2 regions of the Eubacterium sp. AF19-12LB genome follow, and region 2 is predicted to be linked to the other one. Evidence: predicted binding sites of a transcription regulator. Region 2 holds the regulator's gene; the other holds the start of a gene.

Region 1 (7,536 bases), on a different contig from region 2:
CTCCAAATATTCCGGAGGCAGAAGAACTGGCCCAAATAAAAATAAACAACTCAAAAGATATGATAAAGGCAGCAGAAAAAATTGCAAAAACATATAACTGTGCAGTCCTTTGCAAAGGAGGACATAACCAAAATGATGCCAGCGATTTATTATATAAAGATAATGAATTCAAATGGTTTCATGGGAAAAGAATAGATAATCCAAATACCCATGGAACAGGGTGTACATTATCATCGGCAATAGCATCAAATCTGGCAAAAGGATATGATTTGGAAGAATCAGTTTTTAGAGCCAAAGAGTATATTTCAGGAGCATTAGCAGCTATGCTTGATTTAGGAAAGGAAAGTGGACCTATGAATCATGGATTTGCTATTACAAATGAATATACTAAAGTAAAATAATAAAGGAGAATTACGATGGAAGAAAGATTATATGCAACACAGATGGAAGCTGCAAGAAAAGGAATTGTAACAAAGGAATTAGAAATTGTAGCAAAAAAAGAAAAAATGGAAGTAAAGGAGCTTTTACCTCTTGTAGCAAGTGGTAAAGTTGTAATTCCTGCTAATAAGAATCATAAGTGTCTCGATCCTGAAGGAATAGGTTCTATGTTAAAAACAAAGATTAACGTAAATCTTGGAATTTCTAAGGATTGCAAAGATTATGATGTTGAAATGGAAAAAGTTATGTCAGCCGTAAAGATGGGTGGCGAAGCAATCATGGATTTATCAAGTCATGGAAACACACAGCCATTTCGTAAAAAACTTACAAGTGAATGTCCTGCAATGATAGGAACAGTACCTGTATATGATAGTGTAATTCATTATCAGAGAGACTTGGATACTTTAACAGCAAAAGATTTTATAGATGTAGTACGTTTACATGCACAGGATGGTGTTGATTTTGTTACACTTCATTGTGGAATTACAAGAAAAACAATAGAGCAGATTCGCAAACATAAAAGAAAAATGAATATTGTATCAAGAGGAGGTTCACTTGTTTTTGCATGGATGTGCATGACAGGAGAAGAAAATCCGTTCTACGAATACTATGATGAAATTCTTGATATATGTAGAGAATATGATGTTACTGTTTCATTAGGAGATGCCTGCAGACCGGGTTGTCTTGCAGATGCAACAGATGTATGTCAGATTGAAGAACTTGTTCGTCTTGGAGAATTAACTAAGAGAGCATGGGAAAAAGATGTTCAGGTTATGGTTGAAGGACCGGGACATGTACCAATGGATCAGATAGCAGCTAACATGAAAGTTCAGCAGACAATTTGTATGGGAGCACCATTTTATGTTTTAGGACCTTTAGTTACAGATATAGCACCCGGATATGATCATATAACAGCAGCTATTGGTGGTGCAATTGCAGCAATGAGTGGAGCAGCTTTCCTTTGCTATGTTACACCTGCAGAACATTTGGCACTTCCAAATTTAGATGATGTAAAGCAGGGAATAATTGCAAGTAAAATCGCAGCTCATGCAGCTGATATCGCAAAAGGCGTAAGAGGCGCAAGAGATATAGATGATAAAATGGGAGATGCAAGACGAGTTTTAGATTGGGATGCTCAGTGGGAATGCGCACTTGATCCTGAAACTGCAAAAGCAATTAGAGCAGACAGAGCACCTGAACATGAAGATACATGTTCAATGTGCGGCAAATTCTGTGCAGTCCGTAGTATGAACAAAGCTTTAAATGGAGAACATATAGATATACTCTAAACTTTAATGAAATTAAGGCGGATAATAATACGTAAATACATAGTATATAAGATGTCAGGGTAAGCAAACCTATGATTTAATGACTACGGCTTGCTCTGTGCTACATAAAAGGAACTGTTGCGTTATTGATATGTAACAGTTCTTTTTATGAAAACAAAAGAAAAACTAAAAAAATTAAAAAAATAATTAGCACTCACTCTTGACGAGTGCTAACAAAAGTGCTATAACGTATTTGTAGGAAAGGAAAATCCTAAGAAAGAGAGTGAAGAACTAATATTTAAAACAGAAGTTAAGGAGGTATAGAAGATGAACATTAGTAAATTTACACAGAAGTCAATTGAAGCAGTTCAGAACTGTGAAAAGGTTGCTGAGGAATTTGGTAATCAGGAAATTGATCAGGAACATTTAATATACAGCCTTGTTAATTTAGAAGACAGTCTGATTTTAAAATTAGTTGAAAAGATGGAAATCCAGACAACACATTTTAAAAACAGAATTGAAGATTATGTTAGTAAGAAACCTAAAGTACAAGGTGGACAGAGGTATATTAGTCAGAGTCTTAATTCAGCATTGCTAGCAGCAGAAGATGAAGCAAAGAGAATGGGAGATGAATATGTTTCAGTTGAACATTTATTCCTTGCTATGATTGCTAAGCCAAATAAAGAAGTTAAAGAATTTTTCAAAGAATATGGTATTACAAGGGAAAGATTCTTAAAGGTATTAGCTGAGATAAGAGGAAATCAGAGAGTAACAAATGATAATCCTGAGGCTACTTATGATGCACTTGGAAAATATGGACAGGATTTGGTTGAGAGAGCAAGAAATCAAAAGTTAGACCCTGTTATTGGAAGAGACAGTGAAATTAGAAATGTAATTCGTATATTGTCAAGAAAGACAAAAAATAACCCTGTTTTAATCGGTGAACCCGGTGTAGGTAAAACAGCAGCAGTAGAAGGTTTGGCTCAAAGAATTGTAAGTGGAGATGTTCCGGATGGATTGAAGGATAAAAAGATATTTTCACTTGATTTAGGAGCATTGGTAGCAGGTGCTAAATACAGAGGTGAATTTGAAGAGCGTTTAAAAGCTGTACTTGAAGATGTAAAGAACAGTAACGGAGAGATAATTTTATTTATTGATGAGTTACACACAATTGTCGGCGCAGGAAAAACAGATGGTGCAATGGATGCAGGTAATATGTTAAAACCTATGCTTGCAAGAGGTGAACTTCATTGTATCGGTGCAACAACACTTGATGAATATAGACAATATATTGAAAAGGATAAGGCTTTAGAAAGACGTTTCCAACCTGTTATGGTCAATGAACCAACAGTGGAGGATACAATTTCAATTTTAAGAGGATTGAAAGAAAGATATGAAGTCTTCCACGGAGTTAAAATTACAGATAGTGCATTAGTTTCAGCAGCAACATTATCTGACCGTTATATAACTGACAGATTTTTGCCTGATAAGGCAATTGACCTTGTTGATGAAGCTTGCGCGATGATAAAAACAGAACTTGATTCAATGCCTACAGAACTTGATGAACTTAGAAGAAAAGTTATGCAGATGGAAATTGAAGAGGCAGCCTTAAAGAAGGAAACCGATAATTTGAGCAAAGAAAGATTAGAGGAACTTCAAAAAGAATTAGCTGAACTTAGAGATGCATTTAACAATAAGAAAGCTCAGTGGGAAAACGAAAAGAATTCTGTAAACAAATTACAGGAACTTCGTGAACAGGTTGAACAGGTCAAGAAAGAAATACAGATTGCCCAGAGCAAGTATGATCTTGAAAAGATGGCTGAGTTACAATATGGTAGATTACCTCAGTTACAGAAACAGTTAGAAAGTGAAGAGGCAAATGTAAAAAATAAAGATTTGTCTTTGGTACGTGAAAGTGTTACAGATGAAGAAATTGCAAAAATCATTTCACGTTGGACAGGAATACCTGTTGCTAAACTGACAGAAACAGAAAGAAATAAAACTCTTCATTTGGATGAACAGTTACACAAACGTGTAATTGGACAGGATGAAGCAGTTACAAAGATTACTGAATCAATAATCAGATCAAAGGCGGGAATAAAAGATCCTGGTAAACCAATAGGTTCGTTCCTGTTTTTAGGACCTACAGGTGTAGGTAAAACAGAACTTGCTAAAGCACTTGCACAGAATTTATTTGACGATGAGACAAATATGGTTCGTATTGATATGAGTGAATATATGGAAAAATATTCAGTGTCAAGATTAATCGGAGCGCCTCCGGGATATGTTGGATATGATGAAGGCGGTCAGCTTACTGAAGCAGTTCGTAGAAAACCATATTCGGTAGTACTTTTTGATGAAATTGAAAAGGCTCATCCGGATGTATTTAATGTATTATTACAGGTATTAGACGATGGTAGAATTACAGATTCTCAGGGCAGAACAGTGGACTTTAAAAACACAATATTAATTATGACGTCAAATATTGGTTCTTCATATTTGCTTGAAGGAATCAATGACAATGGTGATATAAAGCCTGAGGCAGAAGAGATGGTTATGAATGATTTGAGAAATCATTTCAGACCTGAATTCTTAAACAGATTAGACGAAATTATTATGTTTAAACCACTTACCCGTGATAATATTGGCGGAATTGTAGATTTAATAGTTGCAAATTTGAATGAAAGACTTGCAGACAAAGATTTACATTTAGTGCTTACAGACGAGGCAAAGAAATTTGTCGCAGATAATGGATATGATCCGGTTTATGGTGCAAGACCGCTTAAGAGATATTTACAGAAGAATGTAGAAACCTTAGTAGCAAAGATTATTTTACAAGGAGATGTAAATATGGGAGATACTATTACGGTTGATGCAAAAGATGGAAAACTGATTATAAGATAAAGATATCAGACAAAGATATCAGACAAAGGTCTTTCGACCACTTATAAGCAAACTTATGTGGGCTTAGGTCTTTTTGACTCTGGTATTATATAAAAGCTGAATTATTAGCATAAAATATGAGCGTGTGTAATAACAGGAATCGTATTAACATGTTGGTAATTCAGCTTTTTATTTTGTTTAAAACGTCCTATTAAACATATTCCACTTTACAAATATATATAATTTAAAGAAGATAAAAAAACATAAAAATAAGATTTAGAGGATTTAAATGAAGTTAAAAAAATGGTGGGTTATTGCATTAATTATGATATTGCCGCTTTTATTTATAATGGGAAATTTGAAGAAAAAAACTATAGAAACAGCAGAAAATAATTTGAAAACAATAAATAAATATAAAAACATAAAGAGGGTTGCGTTAACTTTTGATGACGGACCAAGCAGTGAATGTACCCCAAGACTGTTAGATATTATGAAAAAAGAAAATGTAAAGGCGACGTTTTTTTTAGTTGGGAAAAATATAAAAGAAAACGAAGATATTGTTATAAGAATGAAAAATGAAGGACATCTGATTGGAAATCATACATTTAATCATAGTCAGTTAACGAAATTAGGATTTGATGAGGCGGTAGAGGAGATTAATACTACAAATGCATGGATTACAAATATTTCAGGATATACCCCGGAATACATACGTCCACCGTTTGGCAGTTTTACTGATGAACTTTTAAGCGAAACATCAATGTCTGTAGTTATGTGGAATGTTGACCCGTTAGATTGGAAATATAAAAATAAGGACATTGTAACTGATAAAATTTTAAAAAACGTAAAAAATGGAGATATTATTTTAATGCATGACATATTTGAAAGCTCTGTTGATGCAGCACAAACGGTTATAAAAGAATTAAAGAAACAGGATTATGTATTTGTTACAGTTGATAAAATGAATTCAAATAAGCAAATTATAAGAAGAGATAAATAGTAAATAAAAAAATAAGATTGCTTAATTTGGGGTCATTATTAACGTAGAGAAGCAACAAAGCAATCCACAAAAGGACTTGTGAAAAACAATAGGTAATGTTATACTTCAAAATGCTGGTATAGTATTAGAAAAATTATTTAAGGAGAGTTTTATGTTAAATTACATCATAATATTTTTGATTTCAATGGTTCCTCTTGTTGAACTTAGAGGAGCGTTAATTTATTCACAGGCAATTGGAATGCCTTTATTAGCTTCTTATATTATCTGTGTTATAGGAAATATGCTTCCGGTTCCAATCATTTATCTTTTTGCGAGAAAAGTATTGATTTGGGGAAAAGATAAAAAACATATTGGAAAATTCTTTACTTTTTGTATAGAAAAGGGCGAAAAAGGCGGAAAGAAACTACAGGAAACAGCAGGGAAAGGACTATTTGTAGCATTGTTTTTATTTGTGGGAATTCCACTTCCGGGAACAGGTGCATGGACAGGAACTTTAGCAGCAAGTTTTCTTGATATGGATTTTAAATCAAGTGTAATTGCTGTAATGGGTGGAGTTCTTTTGGCAGGAATTATAATGGGACTTGGAAGTGCAGGCGTATTTGGAGCGTTAACTGCATTATTTTAAGAGAATAGAGGCACTAAATGGATAAAAAATATGATTATTTAAAATATACACCAACATTGCCGGGAAAAATTGCTATAGGTATTGCAACACCATCAGCCATTATTGGAATTATTGCAGTATTTTTTGCTTTTAAATTTCCGGAGGCGTTTATTATAACTTTGATAGCAGAAGCGATAGCTGTTATAGGTGGAATTGTTCTTACAATAGACATTGTAAGATTTAATATTTCACAAAAGAAAAAACAGGACAAGATACAAAGTAAGTCAAAGAATAAAGAAAATACACCAAAAGAAATGGATATAATGAGAATTGTGCATATGATTATAGGAATAATTGCAGGAATCATTATAGGATATTTGATATGGGGTGTAAGATAAAAGGAGAATTATTATGACAGGTTTACCAAATGATCCGGTTATGTTACTTAGCGTAGTTAACACAGCACTTAGAGACACTCATCAGGACTTGGATGGATTTTGCAGAACAAGGGATGTTGAGAAAGACGAGATAATAAGCAAATTAAAAACAATTAATTATGAGTACAATGTAGAATTAAATAAATTTGTATAATATGTATAATAACAGTGTGAATTTCAGTAGCATATACGGAACTTGCATAGGAGAATCGGATGTGTCCGGTTCTTTTTTTATAACAAAAGCCCGGCAAACTAATTGCATTTGCATAGAATATCATTTGTCGGATGTAAGAACTTCGAAAAGCTATGCACCATTATGATAGCCTGATATAATCGATGAGTCAGCCTATGCGATTGAAAATATACAAAAAAAATAACGAAAAATACAAACTGCAATACTGAATAAAACTATAAGAATATAAAAAAATGTAGTATAATCAAATAGTATGTATTTTATATGAGTTAACTGCGAATACATAAAGTAAAAATTTATAAAAATATCAACAAAGGATTAAGAATGAAAAGATTAAAAAATATAGTTAAAGCAATTTTTGCAATACTTATAATTATAATAGTTGTAGCTTTAGTGTATGTAGCATATGTCTTTATTTCATATGACAGAATAGATGACAAGCAGAAACTAAAAGTAAATGAACCTAAGGTTAAAAATGAAAATGTCAGTGATGAAGTTAATACAGGTGTAGAATATACAATAGGAACTTATAATGTTGGATTTGGAGCATATCTTCCTGATTACAGTTTTTTTATGGACGGAGGAAAATATTCCAGATGTTATAGTAAGGAAAGCAGTGCCAAAGCAATAAGAGGTGCAGCTACATTAAGCAGTGGTTATAATCCTGATTTTATGATGTTTGAGGAAGTGGATAGAAAATCAACAAGGAGTTA
Region 2 (9,016 bases):
AGGCACAGGTTCTTGATAATATGGAACTAGAGAGAGAACGTGGAATAACGATTAAGTCACAGGCAGTAAGAACGGTATATAAGGCAAAAGATGGAGAAGAATACATTTTTAACCTTATCGATACACCGGGACATGTCGATTTTAACTATGAAGTATCACGAAGCCTTGCAGCATGTGATGGTGCAATCCTTGTTGTCGATGCAGCACAGGGTGTAGAAGCACAGACTTTGGCAAATGTTTATATGGCACTTGATCATGACTTGGAAGTATTCCCTGTTATCAACAAGATAGATTTGCCTAGTGCAGATCCTGAAAGAGTTATAAATGAAATAGAAGATGTAATCGGACTTGAAGCTCATGATGCACCACTTATTTCAGCAAAAACAGGATTAAATATAGAAGAAGTATTAGAACAGATAGTGGAAAAAATACCGGCACCACAGGGAGATGTTGACGCACCACTTCAGGCATTAATATTTGACAGCTTATATGATGCGTATAAGGGAGTTATTGTTTTTTGCCGTTTAAAACATGGTGTTGTAAAAGCAGGTATGAATATAAAAATGATGGCTACGGGAGCAACAGCAAATGTAGTTGAAGTAGGATATTTTGGAGCAGGACAGTTTATTCCATGTGATGAACTTAGTGCAGGCATGGTTGGATATATTACAGCCAGCATCAAAAACGTAAAAGATACGCGAGTAGGTGACACTATTACTAATGCAGATAATCCTTGTGCAGAACCACTTCCCGGATACAAAAAAGTTAATCCTATGGTTTACTGTGGACTTTATCCGGCAGATGGAGCAAAATATCCTGATTTAAGAGATGCTCTTGAAAAATTACAGTTAAATGATGCAGCTTTGCAGTATGAACCTGAAACATCACTTGCATTAGGATTTGGCTTCAGATGCGGATTTTTAGGATTGCTTCATTTGGAAATTGTACAGGAAAGACTTGAGCGTGAGTACAATCTTGATTTAGTTACAACTGCACCTAGTGTTATTTACAAAATATATAAAAATGATGGAAGTGTTATAGAACTTACAAATCCTTCTAATTTGCCTGACCCAAGTGAAATTGAGCATATGGAAGAACCTATTGTTCATGCGGAAATAATGGTAACAACTGAATTTATCGGTGCTATTATGGAATTATGTCAGCAAAGAAGAGGAACATATATAGGAATGGAATATGTAGAAGGTTCAAGAGCATTACTCGAATACGATATTCCGTTAAATGAAATAATATATGATTTCTTTGATGCACTTAAATCCCGCTCAAGAGGATATGCGTCATTTGATTATGAATTGAAAGGATATGAAGCAGCTAAGTTAGTTAAACTTGATATTCTTATTAATAAGGAAGAAGTGGATGCACTTTCATTTATAGTTCCGGATGTTACAGCATATGAACGAGGCAGAAAAATGTGCGAGAAACTTAAAAATGAAATACCACGTCAGTTATTTGAAATTCCAATTCAGGCAGCAGTTGGAAGTAAAGTAATTGCGAGAGAAACAGTTAAGGCAATGCGAAAAGATGTTTTAGCTAAATGTTATGGTGGCGATATTTCACGTAAGAAAAAACTTCTTGAAAAACAGAAAGAAGGAAAGAAGAGAATGCGTCAGGTTGGTAACGTTGAAATACCACAGGAAGCATTTATGGCAGTACTCAAATTGGACGAAGATTAATATAAAAGGTATCTTTGCAGCAGGCAGAGGGACCTTATTAGTTGAAAAGAGAGGTAAAAATGAGCAAACATTTAGAAATATATATCCATATTCCGTTTTGCGTAAAAAAATGTGATTATTGTGATTTTCTCTCCGACAGGGCAGATTGCAAAACTAAAGAGGAGTATGTGGATGCGTTAATAAAAGAAATTGAATTGTCAAAAAATATTTTGAATGGATATGAAGTAGATTCAATCTTTTTTGGAGGAGGAACCCCTTCTATATTGGAATCACATTTATTTGAATGCATAATGAATGCAGTAAAAAAATATGCAAATATAAATGAAAATGCAGAAATAACAATAGAATGTAATCCGGGCACTTTGACAAGAGAAAAATTAGAAGTTTACAAGAAAACCGGAGTGAACAGATTAAGCATAGGACTTCAGTCGGCAAATGATGATGAATTAAAAAGCATCGGAAGAATACACACATGGCAGGAGTTTTTGGATAATTATCGAATAGCAAGAGAATGTGGATTTGACAATATTAACATTGACTTAATGAGTGCACTTCCGGGCCAAACGATTTCATCATATAATGAAACTCTAGAAAAGGTAGTTGCCTTGAATCCAGAGCATATATCAGCGTATAGCCTTATAGTAGAAGAAGGCACGATAATGTATGACAGGGTAAATGAAGCAGCATTGCAGGGAAAGGATATACTTCCTGATGAAGATACTGAGCGTGAAATGTATTACATGACAAAGAATATCTTAGAAGAAAATGGATATCACAGATATGAAATATCAAATTATAGTAAAGAAGGCATGGAATGTAGACACAACGTAGGATATTGGCAGAGAAAAAATTATATTGGCTTTGGAATAGGAGCAGCTTCTTTATTAGAAAATGAAAGATATAATAATATTTCAGATTTAAATAAGTACATTGCTTTCATAAATGAAATATACAATTGCGAAGATAATATGGATGAAATGACAGCTTTTCAATATGGAAGTGAAGAAATGATGGATTATTTATTTGAAGATGAAGATGATTATGAATTTGAAAATAATAATCAACAATCAAGAGAAGATGAATCTGTATTCAAAGAAAAAATTTATCAAAAGGAAAGTGATAATGATACAGACTTTGATACTGGTTATAACAGATTGGGTTCAATTCATAAAAATATTGAAAGACTCTCTAAAAATGATCAGATGGAAGAATTTATGTTTTTAGGCCTTAGAATGATGGAAGGAGTAAACAAAACTAAATTTGAAACACTTTTTAATAAGAAAATAGAAAACGTATACGGTAATGTCTTAGAAAAACTCACACAGGAGAAATTATTGAAAACCGAAAACGACAATATAAAACTTACCGAAAGAGGAATTGATGTAAGCAATGTAGTATTATCAGAGTTTTTATTATAATATGGAAAATATTCTATTTAATACTAATAAAAATCATAGCACAAACCGGATAAATGTATATAATACCGAAAGAGCATTTGCCGCCGTCGGTTCAATGTTCCATCATATGGAATGACTAGAACCGAAGGTTCTAATGTCAGACCATATGGTGGAACATTAGAACTGCTACGAGCGGCAAGCAGCGAAAGCGTTCTTTCGATATTATATACATTTTTAATTGCAAGCAGCGAAAGCGTTCTTTCGATATTATATACATCCTTAAGGTTTGTGCTATTTTTCTATGTTCACAAATTATTTACAAAAGTTTCTATAATTTTTTTTGCAAAAATGTTGACAAATAATATGGTGGGTGCTATTTTAATTTATGAAAGATGTTAGCACTCAAAACTAACGAGTGCTAATAAAGTAGAAAGGAGATGGAATATGGAACTGACAGAGAGAAAAGTAAAAATATTACAGGCAGTCATTCGTAACTATTTGGAAACAGGCGAGCCCGTTGGTTCAAGAACCATTTCTAAGTATACAGATCTTAACTTAAGTTCAGCAACCATTCGTAATGAGATGGCTGACTTAGAAGAGATGGGATATATAGTTCAGCCTCATACATCAGCAGGACGAATTCCTACAGATAAAGGTTACAGACTTTATGTTGACGATTTAATGAAAGAAAAAGTTCAGGAATTAGACAACAGAGAAAAGAAAGTAACTGAAAGAGAAAACCTTTTATTTGAAAAGGTTGATAAGGTTGAAACCCTTCTTCAGAATATGGCGAAGATGCTTGCAACCAATACTAATTATGCAACAATGATTTCAACATCAAGGGATAACGAAGATAAGATAAAATTCATTCAGCTGTCACTTATGGATGACAATCAGATTTTATGTATTGTTGTTTCGGGAAGAAACAGAGTAGTAAACAAGATTATAAAAGTTAAAGATCAGATTAATGAAGAAATGGTTTTGAGACTTAATGTGGCACTCAATACAAGTCTTGCAGGATTAGCAGTTGAGCAGATTAACATAGCTGTTATTTCAACACTTACATCTAATGCAGGTGAACATAAAGAATTAGTAACAGATGTGTTACAGGCAATTACAGAAGCCATTGCATCAGAAGCACAGATGAAGATTTATACATCAGGTGCAACGAATATTTTGAAGTATCCTGAATTAAGCAGTAACGAGAATGCAAGTTTGTTGCTTTCAACATTTGAAGAAAAGAAGCCATTAACCAATTTGGTAAATGATAATGAAACAGGAATTCAGGTTTATATCGGTGAAGAAACTCCGGTAGAAGGAATGAAGGATTGTAGTGTTGTAACAGCAACTTATGAATTAGAAGATGGCATTAAAGGTACCATCGGAGTTATAGGTCCGAAGCGAATGGATTATGAGAAAGTTGTAGAGACATTAAGAACAGTTAAGGGCCAGTTAAGCGATGCTTTCAAGAAGGAAGACGAATAGAAAGGAAGGTCCAATGGAAAAGAATATTAACGATATGCCTGAAGAAGAAAAGGTAGAAAAATCTGAAACTGAAGAAGAAACAGTAGAAGATACAAATGAAACAGTAGAAACTGAAAAAGAAACAACAGAAGATACTAAAGAAGATAAAGACAAAAAAGAAGCAGAAGATAAAAATTCTTCAGACAAAAAAGAAAAGAAAAAAATATTTGGAAAGAAAGATAAGAAAGACCAGCAGATAGAAGAATTAACTGATAAACATAAAAGACTTATGGCTGAATTCCAAAACTACAGAAACCGTAGCGAAAAAGAAAAATCAGCAATGTTTGAAGTTGGTGCAAGATCAATTATTGAAAAACTTCTTCCGATTGTGGATAACTTTGAAAGAGGTATCGCAGCATTATCAGAAGAAGAACAAAAATCACCAACAGGTCAGGGAATGAATTTAATATATAAGCAGTTGATGACAGCATTTGAAGAAATGGGAGTTACAGTCATTGAAGCTAAAGGCCAACAGTTTGATCCGGAATTACACAATGCAGTAATGCATGAAGACAATGACGAATTAGAAGAAAATGTTGTTGTTGAGGAATTCCAGAAAGGCTATAAATATAGAGACAGTGTTATAAGACATAGCATGGTTAAGGTAGCTAATTAATTTTACAAATAAGAAATTATTTAACATATATTTGAACTCGGAAAACCGAGAAATAAGAAAATTATCAATTTAGGAGGAAATATATCATGGGAAAGATTATTGGTATTGACTTAGGAACTACAAATTCATGTGTAGCAGTTATGGAAGGTGGAAAACCTACAGTTATTACAAATGCAGAAGGTGTTAGAACAACTCCATCAGTAGTAGCATTTGCAAAATCAGGTGAAAGATTAGTTGGTGAAACAGCTAAACGTCAGGCAGTTACAAACGCTGACAAGACAATCTCTTCAATTAAGAGACATATGGGAACAGATTACAAAGTAGCAATTGATGATAAGAAATATACACCACAGGAAATTTCAGCAATGATTCTTCAGAAGTTAAAAGGTGATGCTGAAGCTTACTTAGGTGAAAAGGTATCAGAAGCTGTTATTACAGTACCTGCTTACTTCAATGATGCACAGAGACAGGCAACAAAAGATGCAGGTAAGATTGCAGGACTTGATGTAAAGAGAATTATCAACGAGCCAACAGCTGCAGCATTAGCTTATGGTCTTGATAATGAAAAAGAACAGAAGATTATGGTATACGATTTAGGTGGTGGTACATTTGATGTATCTATTATCGAAATTGGTGATGGTGTAATCGAAGTATTATCAACTTCAGGTGATAACAGACTTGGTGGTGATGACTTTGATGAAGCAATTACAAATTATATGATTTCTGACTTCAAGACAAAGACAGGTGTAGACCTTACAACAGATAAGATGGCACTTCAGAGAATTAAAGAAGCAGCAGAAAAAGCTAAGAAGGAACTTTCTTCAGCAACACAGACAAACATTAACATCCCTTACATTACAGTAACAGCTGAAGGACCACAGCATTTTGATTTAACTCTTACAAGAGCTAAATTTGATGAATTAACAAGAGCATTAGTTGAAAGAACAGCAGTTCCTGTACAGAATGCATTAAGAGATGCCGGAATTACAGCATCTGAACTTGGAAAGGTATTATTAGTTGGTGGTTCAACAAGAATCCCTGCAGTACAGGATAAGGTTAAACAACTTACAGGTCATGAACCATCTAAGAGTTTGAATCCTGATGAATGTGTAGCAATCGGTGCATCAATTCAGGGTGGTAAACTTGCAGGTGATGCAGGCGCAGGCGAAATCTTACTTCTTGATGTTACTCCACTTTCATTATCAATTGAAACAATGGGTGGTATCGCAACAAGATTAATTGAAAGAAATACAACAATTCCTACAAAGAAGAGCCAGACATTCTCAACAGCAACAGATAACCAGACAGCCGTTGATATCAACGTAGTACAGGGTGAAAGACAGTTCGCAAGAGATAACAAGAGCCTTGGACAGTTCAGACTTGATGGAATCCCACCAGCAAAGAGAGGTGTTCCACAGATTGAAGTTACATTTGATATTGATGCAAATGGTATCGTAAATGTTTCAGCTAAGGATTTAGGAACAGGAAAAGAACAGCACATTACAATTACAGCAGGTTCAAATATGTCTGATGAAGATATCGATAAGGCTGTAAAAGAAGCTGCTGAATTTGAAGCACAGGATAAGAAACGTAAGGAAGGCATTGATGCTAAGAATGAAGCTGATTCAATGGTATTCCAGACAGAAAATGCTTTGAATGAAGTTGGTGATAAGATTGATGCAAATGATAAGGCAGCAGTTCAGGCTGACATCGATGCATTAAAGGCTGTAATTGCTGAAATTACAGATGACCAGAACATCACAGATGCTCAGATTGAAAGCTTAAAGAATGGAAAAGAAAAATTAATGGAAAGCTCACAGAAAGTATTCTCAAAGATGTATGAACAGGCTCAGGCACAGGCTGGAGCACAGGGAGCAGGTCCTGATATGGGAGCACAGGGAGCTTACCAGGATCCTAATGCAGGAGCTGGAGCAGATGATGTAGTTGATGGTGACTACAAGGAAGTATAATCTGAATACACATATAGCACTGGGTTATAGAATATGATAGAATGTATCCCGTCCGGGTTTAGCCCGGACGGGTTTTACAAGTTATTTATACTAATATAAAAATAATGAAAATAGGACTAGGGTATGACATCCGTGTTTTATTTGCAGATTATTTATTCATACTAATATGAAAGGTGATAAAAATGGCGGAAAAAAGAGATTATTATGAGGTATTAGGCGTTGATAAAAATGCTGACGAAGCCACAATAAAAAGCGCATATAGAAAATTGGCTAAGAAATATCACCCGGACGTAAATCCTGGGGAAGAAGCTGCGGCGAAGTTTAAAGAAGCATCAGAGGCATATGCTGTACTTAGTGATGCTGATAAGAGACGTCAGTATGATCAATTCGGTCATGCAGCATTTGATGGAAGCGCAGGAGCAGGAGCCGGAGGATTTGATTTTAATTCTGCAGACTTTGGAGATATATTTGGAGACATATTCGGAGATATATTTGGCGGAGGCAGACGTAGTTCAAGAAACAGCAATGGTCCTATGAGAGGAGCAGATATTCGTGCTTCAGTCAGAATAACATTTGAAGAAGCTGTATTTGGATGCGAAAAGGAATTAAGTCTTAATCTTAAAGATGAATGTACAACATGTCATGGAACAGGTGCAAAGCCTGGAACACAACCTGAAACATGTAGCCGATGCGGAGGTAGAGGTCAGGTAGTTACAACACAGCAGAGCTTCTTTGGAACAATGCAGAATATTACAACATGTCCTGAATGTAACGGAACAGGTAAGGTTATAAAGGATAAATGTGCAACATGTCACGGCACAGGATATACTTCAAGTCTTAAAAAGATTGCAGTTACAATTCCAGCAGGTATTGATGACGGACAGAGTGTAAGAATCAGAGAAAAAGGTGAACCTGGAAGAAATGGCGGACCAAGAGGAGACTTATTAGTACAGGTTAGAATTATAGGCAATCCAAACTTCCAAAGAAATGGAATGGATTTATATACAAATACATCAATCTCATTTGCACAGGCAGCAATAGGAGGAGATGTAAGAGTTAACACTGTAGATGGAGATGTATTGTTTAATATAAAACCGGGAACACAGACAGGAACAAGAATCAGATTAAAAGGAAAAGGTGTTCCAAGTATTAGAAATAAAGCGGTTCGTGGTGATCAATATACAACTTTGATTGTAAGAGTACCTGAAAAATTGACTCATGAACAAAAAGAGTTAATTAAACAGTTAGACAAAATATCAGGAAATACACTAAACCAAAGTGAAGATGAAAAGCCAAAGAAAAAGAGTTTTAAAGATAAATTTAAACTAGATTAAGAGATTAGAAAAAAGAAATATTGCGGATATAAAAGTAAAATTGCTTTTATATCCGTATTTTTATATATTAAAAATTTGAAAAAAATTTTATAAGTTAGAAAATATTAAAACAATCATTTAAATAAATAAAGAAGAAATAAGTAATGTATATATTAAATTAAGTAACAATAAAACAAGAAAAATTTGCAAAAAAAAGTTTTTGTGAACAATAAAACCAATGAGAATAATCACTAATAGTCAAATTGTACAAAAACAAGCAAAAAAATAAGTGGTTTATAATAAAATATGTTGACTTTTGAAACGTTTTTAACTATACTGACTGTATAATAGTTATAAAGTTCAGGAGGAAAATTGAAATGAGAAAGAATTTAAAGAAAATCGCCACATTAGCAATGGCAGCAGCAATGGCTATCGCAGTAGTACCTGCAGTACCAACTCAGGCAGCTAAAACAGAATTAATTAAGAATGAATGGGACAGTTACTT

What was found. The regulator HrcA, encoded in region 2, represses chaperone genes, less so after heat shock. The targets are predictions, from matches to a motif close to TGTTAGCACTCNNNNNNNNNGAGTGCTAACA.
Region 1: a site for HrcA is predicted at 1,912-1,942, ahead of clpB (ATP-dependent chaperone ClpB). Genes of this name have one in related genera too.

What each region holds. Positions count from the first base shown of each region.
Region 1 covers NZ_QUGP01000005.1:194,431-201,966, reverse strand. The annotation lists gene thiD (bifunctional hydroxymethylpyrimidine kinase/phosphomethylpyrimidine kinase) at 1-401, shown strand, start outside; gene thiC (phosphomethylpyrimidine synthase ThiC) at 417-1,727, shown strand; gene clpB (ATP-dependent chaperone ClpB) at 2,034-4,610, shown strand; gene DWX29_RS06875 (polysaccharide deacetylase family protein) at 4,879-5,589, shown strand; gene DWX29_RS06870 (small multi-drug export protein) at 5,741-6,214, shown strand; gene DWX29_RS06865 (hypothetical protein) at 6,232-6,591, shown strand; gene DWX29_RS06860 (DUF4250 domain-containing protein) at 6,605-6,784, shown strand; gene DWX29_RS06855 (endonuclease/exonuclease/phosphatase family protein) at 7,148-7,536, shown strand, end outside.
Region 2 covers NZ_QUGP01000003.1:249,561-258,576, forward strand. The annotation lists gene lepA (translation elongation factor 4) at 1-1,691, shown strand, start outside; gene hemW (radical SAM family heme chaperone HemW) at 1,751-3,109, shown strand; gene hrcA (heat-inducible transcriptional repressor HrcA) at 3,533-4,573, shown strand; gene grpE (nucleotide exchange factor GrpE) at 4,587-5,228, shown strand; gene dnaK (molecular chaperone DnaK) at 5,315-7,198, shown strand; gene dnaJ (molecular chaperone DnaJ) at 7,381-8,532, shown strand; gene DWX29_RS04300 (fibronectin type III domain-containing protein) at 8,889-9,016, shown strand, end outside.